3 regions of the Leuconostoc falkenbergense genome follow, and region 2 is predicted to be linked to each of the others. Evidence: riboswitches for the same ligand, from Rfam matches in the RefSeq annotation. Region 2 holds a riboswitch; each other region holds the start of a gene.

The links. A riboswitch is a leader RNA that binds a small molecule or an ion and turns the genes downstream of it on or off. The one in region 2 is predicted to bind thiamine pyrophosphate.
Region 1: another riboswitch for thiamine pyrophosphate. It lies ahead of ACI3ES_RS06075 (hypothetical protein); the one in region 2 lies ahead of thiT (energy-coupled thiamine transporter ThiT).
Region 3: another riboswitch for thiamine pyrophosphate. It lies ahead of ACI3ES_RS05850 (ECF transporter S component); the one in region 2 lies ahead of thiT (energy-coupled thiamine transporter ThiT).

Annotation. Positions count from the first base shown of each region.
Region 1 is NZ_CP174386.1:1,223,121-1,227,391, reverse strand. It holds gene ACI3ES_RS06090 (DUF3021 family protein) at 1-347, shown strand, start outside; gene ACI3ES_RS06085 (DUF2316 family protein) at 531-833, shown strand; gene ACI3ES_RS06080 (deoxyribodipyrimidine photo-lyase) at 856-2,283, shown strand; TPP riboswitch at 2,412-2,500, shown strand; gene ACI3ES_RS06075 (hypothetical protein) at 2,605-3,303, shown strand; gene ACI3ES_RS06070 (NUDIX domain-containing protein) at 3,425-3,919, shown strand; gene ACI3ES_RS06065 (2'-5' RNA ligase family protein) at 3,957-4,271, shown strand, end outside.
Region 2 is NZ_CP174386.1:31,264-35,534, forward strand. It holds gene ACI3ES_RS00200 (LTA synthase family protein) at 1-472, shown strand, start outside; gene ACI3ES_RS00205 (glycosyltransferase) at 492-1,553, shown strand; gene ACI3ES_RS00210 (MerR family transcriptional regulator) at 1,640-2,110, shown strand; gene thiT (energy-coupled thiamine transporter ThiT) at 2,147-2,701, opposite strand; TPP riboswitch at 2,770-2,858, opposite strand; gene ACI3ES_RS00220 (RluA family pseudouridine synthase) at 2,925-3,818, shown strand; gene ACI3ES_RS00225 (MIP/aquaporin family protein) at 3,859-4,271, opposite strand, start outside.
Region 3 is NZ_CP174386.1:1,171,086-1,175,356, forward strand. It holds gene ACI3ES_RS05840 (energy-coupling factor transporter transmembrane protein EcfT) at 1-560, opposite strand, end outside; gene ACI3ES_RS05845 (ATP-binding cassette domain-containing protein) at 560-1,960, opposite strand; gene ACI3ES_RS05850 (ECF transporter S component) at 1,978-2,559, opposite strand; TPP riboswitch at 2,681-2,769, opposite strand; TPP riboswitch at 2,889-2,990, shown strand; gene tenA (thiaminase II) at 3,066-3,779, shown strand; gene ACI3ES_RS05860 (ACT domain-containing protein) at 3,957-4,271, opposite strand, start outside.

The sequences.
Region 1 (4,271 bases), 960 kb from region 2:
ACATGATTTGTATTATCTTTTTTTCTGAACCAACACATGTTGATCCTATCAACACGTTAATTGTACTAGTGATGAGCGGCTTAATTGGTATTTTATCAATGATTTTTGACATTGAACGATTTTCATATCTTGTCGCTCTCATACTACATTTTATAGGTACGCTAATGATAACTTTAGGTGCTGCGTCGTTAACTTTGGGGCTACCTGAAGTTTTGTATGAGCCCACCTTTTGGTTGAGCTTTTTGACAATCTATATTGCGGTTTGGATAATTATCAAAATCAATTTGCATTTGAAAGTTGAACGCGTTAATGAATCCATTGCTAAATTTCATAAACGTTCAGATTAATCATTAGAAATGCGCCAAATATTGGCGTTTTTTTGTGTGCTTTGCAGTTAAAATCAAATTTCTTTACGTAAAAGTGTGAAAGCATTATACTCGTTGTATTACATAAATCATAATTATGTTGGTTTAACAATTGATAATAGCTTTATTAACATCGTGAACTGAACAATGAAAGGGGGGAGTGACATGTCTCTAAATTCTACTGAGCGTTTCAATACAAGTAAGGAACTCAAGGAAAATCTCAAAATGAGCCATTTAGCAATTGAGGATGTGGCAGCCGCGTTAAACACTTCTGTTTCAAAAATCAATCAGATATTAGAATTGGATCACGTTGCGCCCGAAGACCCTTGGATTTTGAAAGAGTATTTGTCGGAACAATTATGTCAACAAGGACTAACGGGTTATCCATATTCAAAATTAGTGGGTGATTTTCGTAATTATTGGTTTTTGAGTACCAGAAAAATTTACAAGCGACAACTGTCAAAATAATTTAAATGTGAGGGGTATTTTTGTGACTAAGACAAGTGTGATGTGGTTTAGAAGAGATTTAAGATTAGCAGATAATACAGCTTTGTCAGCTGCTGTTGCCAATAGTGATCATCTTGCTTTAGTATTTGTTATTGACCCAGAGCAAATCGCGTCTAGTGGCAGTGTCAATCAAAGTGCTTTTTTTGCCAGTGTGTCTCATTTTAAATCAGTTTTAAAAGCAAAAAAAATCAGCTTGCATATTTTCTCAGGAAATGTCACCACTGTGTTTACAGCATTAAAAAAAGAGCTGCCGGATTGGCAAGATTTGTATTTTAATTTTGATGAACGGGGTTATGGTAGAAAACGAGATCAAGCAATTGCAAAATATTGTCGTGATGAGTTGCAGGTAACGCCACATCCTTTTTTAGATTTTACATTGCACAGTGCGTTCGATATTAAAAAACAAGATGGTACTGGATACAAAGTATTCACACCATACTTTAAGCAATGGATACAACGACCTAAAAAATCACCAAATTATGATCAAAGGCATTCGGAAATTGTCAAAAAGCAACTGGTGCTGCCAGACAATGACGCAACAGCTGAGCTTAAAAAGCTAATCCGTCCATGTGACAGTTATGCTTACGAAAACCAAATTGGAGAGTCGGTTGCCAAACAAGTTTTGATCGACTTTGTGTCACATAAACTCGCTGACTATGATAAAAATCGTGATATACCAAGCCTTGATGCTACCAGCCATTTATCACGATATTTAAGGACCGGTGAAATTTCAATTCGGACAGTTTATGATGCTGTCAGGCAGGAACCGGAAAGTGACGGTCGTACGACCTTCATCAAAGAGCTGTGTTGGCGTGATTACTACAATATGATTTATGCTATGTATCCAGATCAGCAAGAAAAGGCAATCAAAACATCATTTCAAAATGTTGTTTGGCAAAATAATGAGGATCATTTTAAAGCATGGCGGACAGGGCGCACTGGTTTTCCAATTGTCGATGCTGCCATGCGTCAGCTAAATGAAACGGGTTGGATGCACAACCGCTTGAGAATGGTTGTTGCTTCTTTTTTAACCAAAGATCTATTAATTGATTGGCGTTGGGGTGAGAAGTATTTTCGAGAAAAATTAGTTGATTATGATTCTGCAAGTAATATTGGTGGTTGGCAGTGGGCTGCGTCGACAGGTACAGATAGTGTGCCATATTTTAGAGTATTTAATCCGACAATACAGTCAGAAAAATTTGATCCTGATGGCGCGTTTATCACGCAATATGTTCCGGAATTGAAATCTATCAAAAGCAAAAAAATACATCAGCCTAATCAGTTAACTGATGCGGAACAAAAAGCTTATGGTGTGAAATTAAATGATGATTACCCTCAGCCAATTGTGGATCATAAAGCTGCGCGATTAAGAGCAATCGCGGTGTATGAGCAAAGTAAGAATAATTTTTAAAAGGGTTTTGTGAAAAGCATCCAATAACTTGGCTGGTATGGCACATTTTCGCTTTTAGCTGATGAATCAATTGCATATCCTTAAAATTTATTACTGTTTTAATGAATACGTGTGTTATAATTTTTTATGTAAGATATCTGGGGTGCCTTGAGCTGAGATCATACCCATTGAACCTGAAGCAGTTAAGACTGACGCAGGAAGATATTATATTAGCCACATCAATATCATGATGTTGTATTTTACGATGCTTTTTGGCGACCCCAGCTCAATTTCAGTGAGCTGGGGTTTTTAGATATTTTATAAAAAAGAATGGAGAATATCATGAAATTTAGCGAATTAGCACACGAAAAGTCAACTTCACTTTGGCTGTCAAGCAAGAATCATCCCTTTATTAAGGGCATTGAAGATGGGACGTTACCTTTGTCTGCCTTTAAGGCATATTTGATACAGGATAATTACTATGTCAAAAATTATTTAGCAATTTATGATAAAATTTTGGCGACAAGTCAGGATTCACAAGTTATTGATGCTTTAAAATCAGGCATTCAGGCAATTACAGCTTATGATGTTGACCAGCAAAATGGGATATATCAAGGTCTTAATATGACTGATGACGAGATTCAACAGGCTGAAATTTTACCAACAACTTATCACTATACTTGCCACATGCACCATGCCTTTGATAGTTATGGGGAAGTTCATGCATTAGCAGCGTTACTACCATGCCCCTGGTTATATCTAGAAATTTTCCAAGAAATGTTAGCAAGAAAAGATTACTTAAAAGGCACGCAACAAATTTATATTGATTTTGTTAATTCGTACGCTGATGAGACATTTCAAGGTTACGTTCATGAGATGATTCAATTATTAGATGACTTAGTGAATAAACATCAAGATGAACTTGATATGGATTTGTTGTTGCAACAATTTATGTATAGTAGTGCAGAAGAATTACGTTTCTGGCAAATGACATTATTGCCAGAAAAATGGGACAGCTTCACTACTGCGCAATCCAAATAAATCGAAATTTGACCCAGATTTTTTTGTGATCACCGAATATCATTATTTTCATAATTAATACGTCGTAGTGCTATAATGAAAAGTGATTTGTTGCACAAAATTTTGATTAAGGGGTTACATCATGAATAAGAATTATATTGCGCGAATGCGGGAGAAAGTTGGTCATGAGGGCATGATTTTTGTTTCTGCGTTTGGTGTTTTATGGAATGACACTCACGATGCTATTTTGTTGGAAAAACGTTGGGATTCAGACGCTGGCTGGGGATTTCCTGGGGGGTATCTTGAATATGGCGATTCTCCAATGCAAGCGGTTGTACGGGAATTTAAAGAAGAAACGAATATTGACGTTAGCGTAACCAGAGTCTTGGGTATCGCCACAAATGTGACGGACAAAAATTCTTGGGGGGATGCACAAGAGACTATTGGTATTGGTTTTGAAGTTGAACAGGCTGGGGGATTTTTGCAAAAAGATGGCACAGAGACATTGGATTTGCAATTTGTACCCATTCATCCGGAGCCAAAAATGTTTGTGCCGCAAGCGCAACAAACTCTGCATCGGATTATCACTGAAAATGAAGTTAGCGATCGACCATGGCTACGCGAAAATGGTGATTAATCTGTTTATCTGATGTGCAATAATAAAAGGAGTGGCGATGAAATATCGGTCCGTTTTGATTTTTCCAGACTTTAATTCAGTTGATCAAGCAACCATTCAGTCGATTCGACAAAAACATGATAGCTTATATACACATATTCGACCTCATGTATCGCTTATGTTTCCTTTCAAAAGTAATGCCTCGGATACGAGTATTTGTGATGCGGTGCAATCTGTTGTGAAACGTCTTGAGTCGTTCACTCTAACACTGAATTGTGTTGGAGGCGACACGGATAACGGCTACGTTTGGTTATCCGTTGCGCAAGGCGCAGACATAATCAAAATGATACACGACAAGCTTTATGAACTGGAT
Region 2 (4,271 bases):
ACAAGACTTGTTAAGCAAGCAGCACGTACAAATAGTTGCATTCCGTAATAAAGACTGGATAACACCAGAATATGCTAGTTTGTCTGGGCGAATTTGGAATACAAAAACGAATCAATTAATTGAATATCCTGACAAAAAATTGCAGACAAAACTTAATAAGATTCAAAGTTATGTGAATAAAAAATTGAATATGTCAGATAATTTGAATCAAAAGAATTTATTGCGTTTCTACACACCAAAAGATTTTAAGGCTGTTGACCCGTCGAAATATGATTACAGTAAAGACAGTACAGTCAAACGGTTGAAAAAGATTAACCAAAAATTAGGGACAAAATCCACAAGTTTGTTGTCTAAAAATGGTAACCGCTCGACTCTGAGTGATTACATCACTGATGCACCAGAGTCACGTGATAAAGCGACAGATACAACAAGATTGTTGCCACGAAATGCAGATGATTGGAGTGGAAATTAATGAAACTGGGAGCAAAAATATGACTAAGATTCTTATTGCCCTTGAAAACATTGGTCTTGGGGGCATGAAGCGTGCCACGACTGTTGTTGGTAATGCGTTGGCGCAACAGCACAACGTAGTATATTATAGTTTTTCTGATTTACCACCTTTTTATACACTATCAGCGGATTTATTGGTTGCAAAGAGGCCCTTAACACTAGCCAACGATGCAAAGCCTTATGTCAAATATGCTGAACAAATTCAAGATTTTATTAACATTGCACGGGAATTCGATGTGGTAATTTTAGCAGGTGGTTTGTTGTCTAGTTTTGCTGCTGTGATGAAGCCACAATTACCTGACACACAGTTAATTGGTTGGATGCATAATAATGTGACGACTTACAAAAGTCAGTACTATGCTGATATGCAGACTGAATTTGAGGCAGGTTTGCGGGCACTTGATACTGTCGTTGTACTGACAGACTATGATTTGGCGGGCTTTAAGCCCTATAATCAATACGCTGTCAAAATATGGAATCCGTTGACCATAACACCAAATGGACGCGCTGATTTGACACAACATATCATTGCCTTTACAGCTCGGATTGCGATTCAGCATAAAGGCATTGATTTCGCTGTGCAACTAGCATCTAAACTACCTAATGATTGGCGTTTGGCAATTGCTGGTAGTGGGCTACCAGAAGATATGGTAACGTTTCAAGAATTGATTGAAAAATATGCGGCTCAAGATAAAATTATTTATCGTGGTGGACTAAAAGACGAAGCTTTGCGACAACATTACCGTGATGCTAGTATTTTCTTACAGACTTCTCGTTGGGAAGGATTGCCGTTGGTTTTGGCTGAAGCTATGAGCTTTGGTTTACCGATTGTCGCAATGAAAAATACGGGTTCTGCAGAAGTGCTAGATGGCGGTCAATACGGCATTTTAGTTGAGAATGGTGATGTCGATGGTTTGTTAGCAGCTATTCAGCCACTATTAAACACTCAAAAAGAGCGCCAACATTATGCTGATATCTCACTACGACGAGTTGAAGATTTTGAGATAGGCCCAATTTTAGAACAGTGGCAGGCTTTGTTTTAATTAATTAATGTGCTATATTTAAATAGATATTAGGCGTGTTTTTAGCAACTTAGTTGACAAAGAACACTATTTTTAGAGGCACAAATATGAATTTTGACAAAGAAAATTTTAAAAAACCGTCTCTTGATCATCTACAATTTCGCATTGGTGAACTAGCACGTATGACGAATATATCGACACGGCAACTTCGCTATTGGGAAAAGCAAGGATATGTTCAAGCGATAGATCGAGAAGATGAACAAGAATCTCGATTATATGGGTTTCGTGCGTTTGTTAAAGTTGCGATTATCAAACAAAACTTAGATGATGGTGATAGTTTACATGAAGCCGTTGATAAGGCTAATGAACAGCTTGAAAGTGCTATGATTATCCATCATATTATGAAGAAAGCCTTCCAAGGTATTGAAGAATATGAAGGACGTGTTGTGGTCAACTTGGGCTATTTTGATGACGCTGAAACGCAATTGCTGTATGTTTATCTTGAGTCTGGAAAAGTAAAGTATCGGGTTGTTGATAAACGTGAGTTTCCAATTACGAAAAAAAGCCAGTTACTATAACAGGTTCCATTTAGAATTGTTATAATAATTGGCTTTTTATTTGAACATTTTTGGTTGAACGCGAAGTAAAACAATCAGTACAATGACAGTCAAAAGGATTTGTGGGACAACGTAAGCTGCGTTGTAAATCAGTGAATAGAGCCAAGGATTTTGCCCTTTAGGAGCAAAAGCGCCGTAAAAGAAACCACCAGCCAAAAAGGAACCAAAAAAGCGACCAAAACCACCAAGTACGGCGCCAAGTGATACTAGTACCATTGCTTGTTTTGTTGTATTTCGACGGAGTGCATATTTTAATTGGCTCGTGAACAATCCGCCGAGACCAACCAACGTATAGGCAAAGAAGTAGTCGAAAAATACTTGTAGTGGATTTAAATAATATGGATTTAAAATAAAAGTCACCACACCAACAATTAATCCAGTCACCATACCGGCTTTTACACCATGTCGGTAGGCAACAAATAATATTGGGACCAATGACAAGGTCACGGCGCCACCTTGTGGCATTTTAAAAAGGGTCAGCCAATCGAAAACAACAGCCAAGGCGGCAAATATAGCCACTTCAGCGATGACGCGGGAACGAGAATTTTGCATAGATTTCATATCTCCAAAAAATAAAAGCGCAACCGTCAAGAGAGTTCACAGGTTGCGCCATTAATGAGCTAAACAATGTTATATCTCCCTTCGCATGCATTATCATGAGCAGGTTCGGTGGGTATATCTCAGCCATAGGGCACCCCAGATAATCTAAGTATAACGAAAATGACAATAAAGTCAAATTAAGGGAGCTAACCCTAAAGGTGTGGGCATTTATCATATGACAACATGGCAATATCAATTTAAAATAGCACCGCACAATGCCGGTCAATCAGTTAAAGCATTGTGGATAAAATGGCTTATTCCAAAGCGTATTCGTGGGGCTCTCAGGATTAAGCGACATTTTACCGTGAATGGTAAAGTGGTCCCGACTAGTTATTTTTTGGCAACAAATGATGTATTAGTGATGACCTTTGATCAGGATGATTTTAGGACGAGTAACTCTAATTATGGACCGAATCATAGTCAGAAAGTAGTAACTTTATTTGAAAACGATTATCTTGTGGTTGTCGATAAACCAGCGGGTATGAAAATGCATCCGCATTCACCAACAGAAGATGATACTTTGCTGAATTACGTTGCCGGTGATTTTCAAAGGCGCCATTTGGAAGTGGCCCCTTATATGGTACATCGAATTGATCGGGCCACATCGGGGGCCGTTATTATTGCAAAAACGCCTTTGGTAGTCCCAATACTTGACCAATTACTATCTGCTAAGGCAATTACACGGACTTATTTGGCATGGGTGAGTGGCGTGATGCCGACAAAACAGGGAATAATTGAAACACCAATTGGCATTGATGCACAAGACGACAGGAAACGTGCTGTCAATGGAACCAACGCACAATTTGCTGTGACACATTGGACTAATATACATACGGTTTATCAAAATTCTTTATTACGAATTCGTTTAGATACTGGCCGAATGCACCAAATTAGGGTTCATTTAGCTAGTATAGGCCATCCAATAGTTGGGGATGACCTATATGGTGGGTGTCATATGCCAAGATTGATGCTGCATTCAGCTACCATTGAACTCCCTTTGCCCTTTGATGGTGGCATTAAAACGATTACAGGTCCATTGCCTGATGATTTTCCACGACAATTGCGTTAATAAAAAAAGAAGCTCGCGACGAGCTTCTTTTTTATTAAGATTAGGCTTCTTTTGTAACGCCCTTGTTGAAGAAGTTAGCGGCAAATGCTGCCAAAGCACCACCTAGTAGATCAGCCACTAGGTAAACCCAAACGTGACCAAGTGCTTTACCTTGAACAAAGATTGCAGGACCTAAGGCACGAGCAGGGTTGAAAGCGCCACCGGTAATAGGTAACGCAACAATGATTAGGACTGCTAACCACAAACCGATAATCAATGGGGCAGGGACATTAGCCAATTTAGTGACAATTGAAATGACCAAAACAAACAAGAAAGTCAAAATCAATTCAAAGGCAAAAGCGTACCAGCCTTGCCCGTCAGCAAAGTTAGTTTGACCAAGACCAGCCAAAGTAACGAATTGTTTGACTGTCATTGATTGACCTGACAAAGCGGTTGTAACGGATGTTGACTTTA
Region 3 (4,271 bases), 1.0 Mb from region 2:
TCTCCTTCCTCAAAACCATGTGAAGTCATAGCCATGGCCAAATTATTGGACCATACCAATGACTGGGTAATCGCTTTAAAATATAGTTTTGGAGACCAAAAATGCAACACTTCTCCTCGCATCATGCCGACTGCACGAATCATCTTCACAGCGTGTATAATTTTAGGAATAAAACTAAGAGCGCCTAATATACCGTAGACAAAGGTAGCAGACATTTTGACATTTTGCTCCAAAGAACGTAATAATTTGTATAAAACCATGGTCGATATAAAAGCGGCGCCCAAAAAAATATACACTCCGACACGAGTCGTCATGACCAAAGCAAAATGTATCCGTTGTTCTTTGTTTCCGGTACCAAAAAAGTAGAACGAAGTAAATGATCCAATGGCCGGCAGTATACTTACAATCACAAATCGAGCAAAGTTCTTTGCAAAATTCCCAGTTATCAATAAAATTAATAGACTCATTACAATCAAAATTAAATTGAGATATACTGATTTTGTGAAAGCTATTTCAAAAGAGATGAGTAAGACCAATAATAGTTTTTGAGTTTCATTCATTAATATATTTTCTCCTCATAGCGCAGGCCACTTTTATCGAAATGAACGTGATAGTCAATATATTTTGCAATGCCGTGTGTTTGGTGCGAAATCATAATAACGGTTTGATGCAAATCATCAGCGACATCCTTAATAGTTGCCATAACATGTTGAATAGATATCGTATCCAAACCCGCCAAAGGTTCATCTAATAATAATGTTTCTGGAGAAATAACTATCATAATTAATAATTGTAATTTTTTTTGCTGCCCCCCTGACAATTCATACACGCTATGTTCTGCTAGTCCGTCAAGATTGAGCCGGTCGATAACTTTGGATATTTTGTCTTCAGTCCAGTACCCTTTGAAACGACTCCTTGATCTAGCCTGCTCAAGCTCTTCTTTTACTGTAATGTTTAAAAATTGATTCATTGCATTTTGAAAAACTAGCCCCACCAAACGTGCATATTTTTTGAAAGGTAAATTATTAATTGATTGCTCTTCGTAACATAATGTTCCTTGAAAATCATGCAATCGCGCAAAAGTTAATAACAAACTTGACTTACCAATACCATTTGGTCCAGTAATTAATGTTATTTTATTTTTTGCCCACTTAAAATCACTATTTTGTAAAATAGGCATGATACCATTTTGCAATGTCACATCAACCATATTAAACGATAGTTCATCTACTGTATTGTGAACCTGTAACTGCTGCGGACTATATTCATTAAACATATCCTTAATTTCATTCTTACCTACTTGATAAAGTGTTTTATTTGCTATGCGAAAAGCATTCGTCATCAGCAACTGATAACCACTTGTATCATGATCAGAAACTAGAATACCATGCCCACGATCAGCTAACTTTTTCAACAATAACTGCAATTCTTTTCGATGCACGGGATCAACCGCTGCAAAAGGTTCATCTAACAAAATGATTTCGGCACCCATAGCTAACGTTTCAGCTAAAGCCACTTTTTGCAATTCCCCACCTGATAGATGAGCTAAATCACTATGTCTCAGTGATTCAATACCGACTTCAATTAATGCTTCATTGATTCGTGTATCTATTTCTTGTTTTGATAGAGACAAATTTTCAAGTGAAAAAATTAATTCATCTTCCACACGATCCATTGCGAACTGTTGATCGGGATGTTGAAATAACATAGCTACTTTTCTCGATCGAAAATTGGCTTTAATTGTTGCGATATTATGTTTATTTAATAAAACTGTTTGTGACAATTCACCACCATACTTGGGATACAAACCCGCCAGAGCAGTCATCAATGTAGACTTCCCACAACCTGATTCACCAACTAATAAAATAAATTGTCCCGGTTGGATGGATAGCGTAATATCTTTTAAAATTAATTGGTCATCAATCTTAATATCTAAATGGCTAGTTTTTAAAATCGTCATTGTTGGTCATCCTAACGTCACTTTTTTAATAACTTAGACTTTTCTAATAGATTAACAATCCAATAAACTAGTAGGCCAGCAAAAAAAGCAATTGAAATCCACCGTACAATGAACAATCCGATTAACATACTAATTCCAAACTGAAGATAGCCATCATGGAACAATGACCATATAAAAGTCACAATAGTTCCTGTAAGGGTCGACAAAATTAAACCTGTTTTCCAATTTTTATAGCCTGTTAATGTGAAACCTAACTCTGATCCGATTCCTTGAATAAAACCAGAAATTAAAGTCGCTACACCCCAGTAACCTCCCAAAAGTGCTTCTCCTGTCGCACCTAGTAATTCACCAATTAATCCAGCCCCCATCCTTCTCAATAGATAGCTGGAAAGTGGCGCTGCCATCATCCAAGGACCAATTGTAATCGCAATTGTGTATTGATGTAATCCGAGTGGGACCAAAACAGCATCTAAAGCTGTGTATATTGGATCCATAATGAAATAAATGACACCAAAAGCAATACCTATTAATGCCATTAATATCACTTCTCGCAACGACCACCTAACCTTTGATTCAGATGAGATTTCTAACTGTTCCATAAACATATTCTCCTTTTGATTGAGGTCGTAAGTTTTGATAATATACCGTTTTAGTAATAAGTGATCATAGAAAAAACCACCAACCACAAAAGAGACTAGTGATTGATGGCATCAAAAAATGTCTTAATCTAACTTATCTTCCTTCGCAGGTATTAACCTGACAGGTTCAATGGGTATAATCTCAACCTTACGGTACCCCAGATAAAATATTAAACTACGTGAAAAAGTATAACTCATTGTTTTCAAAAATGCAATGCACTGACTCCTATTTTTTTAATGTTTGTAATTATTTTGTAGTAGTGTTATTCTTAATTCATAAAATATTATATGTTGTCCACTAGGGGTGCCTTCTTGGCTGAGATGATGTTTACATCAGTCCCTTCGAACCTGATCTAGTCAACACTAGCGTAGGAAAGTGGCATTCTTTTATTTAATAAAGATGCTCTTTTTGCGCTCTTAACAAAGCGCTTTTTTTGTTGACTAAAAACCAATTATTAGGAGATATTATGTTGTTTTCAGAAGAATTACGTGCTCATGCACAACCAATTATGACTGCTATTCATGAACACCCATTTGTCCGTGGTATTGCGACAGGATACGTACCACGAGAAGCTTTAATTTTTTATGTTGAACAAGATTTTCAATATTTGAGTGAATTTATTAAAATTTATGCCACTGCAATTACAAAACTAACTGACCGTACTGAAATAAAATTTTTTGCGAATGCAATTGATTTTATTTTGAATAGCGAAATTCATCCACACCACGTCTTTTGCGATGTGGCCGGCGTTCAATATGAAATGTTACAACATGCAACACCAGCACCAAAAGCATATCTATATGAATTACATATGTATCGTGCAGCTGATACAGGTTTACTGCTGAATATTCTCGCTGCTTTTCAAGCTTGTCCTTGGACGTACCATGAAATTGCCAACAAGCAAGTTCAAGAAAAGGCTAATAATCAAGCTAATCCTTTTAAAGGATGGATTGATTTCTATGCTAAAACGGATGATGATTCTCAGACCACAGTCTCTGATCAAATTTTCGATTGGATTGATCGTCTGGCATCAGATGCAACATCATTACAACGTGAAGAAGCTATGCAATTTTTCTTAAAAAGTTGTGAACTCGAATGGCAGTTTTGGGAGCAAGCTTTTTACCAACAAGATTGGAAATTTAAGAAAACCATTAGCTCTGCAACATTGAAACATATTTAGTATAAAAAATTGAACTTAGTGATTCAGGCTAATGAAGTAAAATATGACTATTTTGTAACAAGTGTCAAACATTTTCACCAATTAGGCCTTTTTCAAATATTCATTTTTTAAGCACAAACAAAAAGACACATTGCCGTGCCCATTTAGTTTAACAATTATAATTGATTTTTTTCAATCTTACTCATGACGAATAACAAAATCATTGTTATTCAGCTCTCGTACCGCTTTATGCACTTTATCTGTCTTAACCAAAATATAGTCTGTATTAAATGTTGATAGTGCAAAAATGCTTATATTTTCTTTTGCCAAAACCCCTGATATTTTTGCCAAAATACCGATTAAACTAAAGTCCAGTACGCCTTCAATTTTAAACATTTGCCAGCCATCTTCTCTGTTCACTGTTTCTGCAGGCACTTGTGAAGTAGGCGCTACTACAGATATTTCATCAGCTGTAATACTGATATTCAAAGGATTTATAGATAAATTAACCTC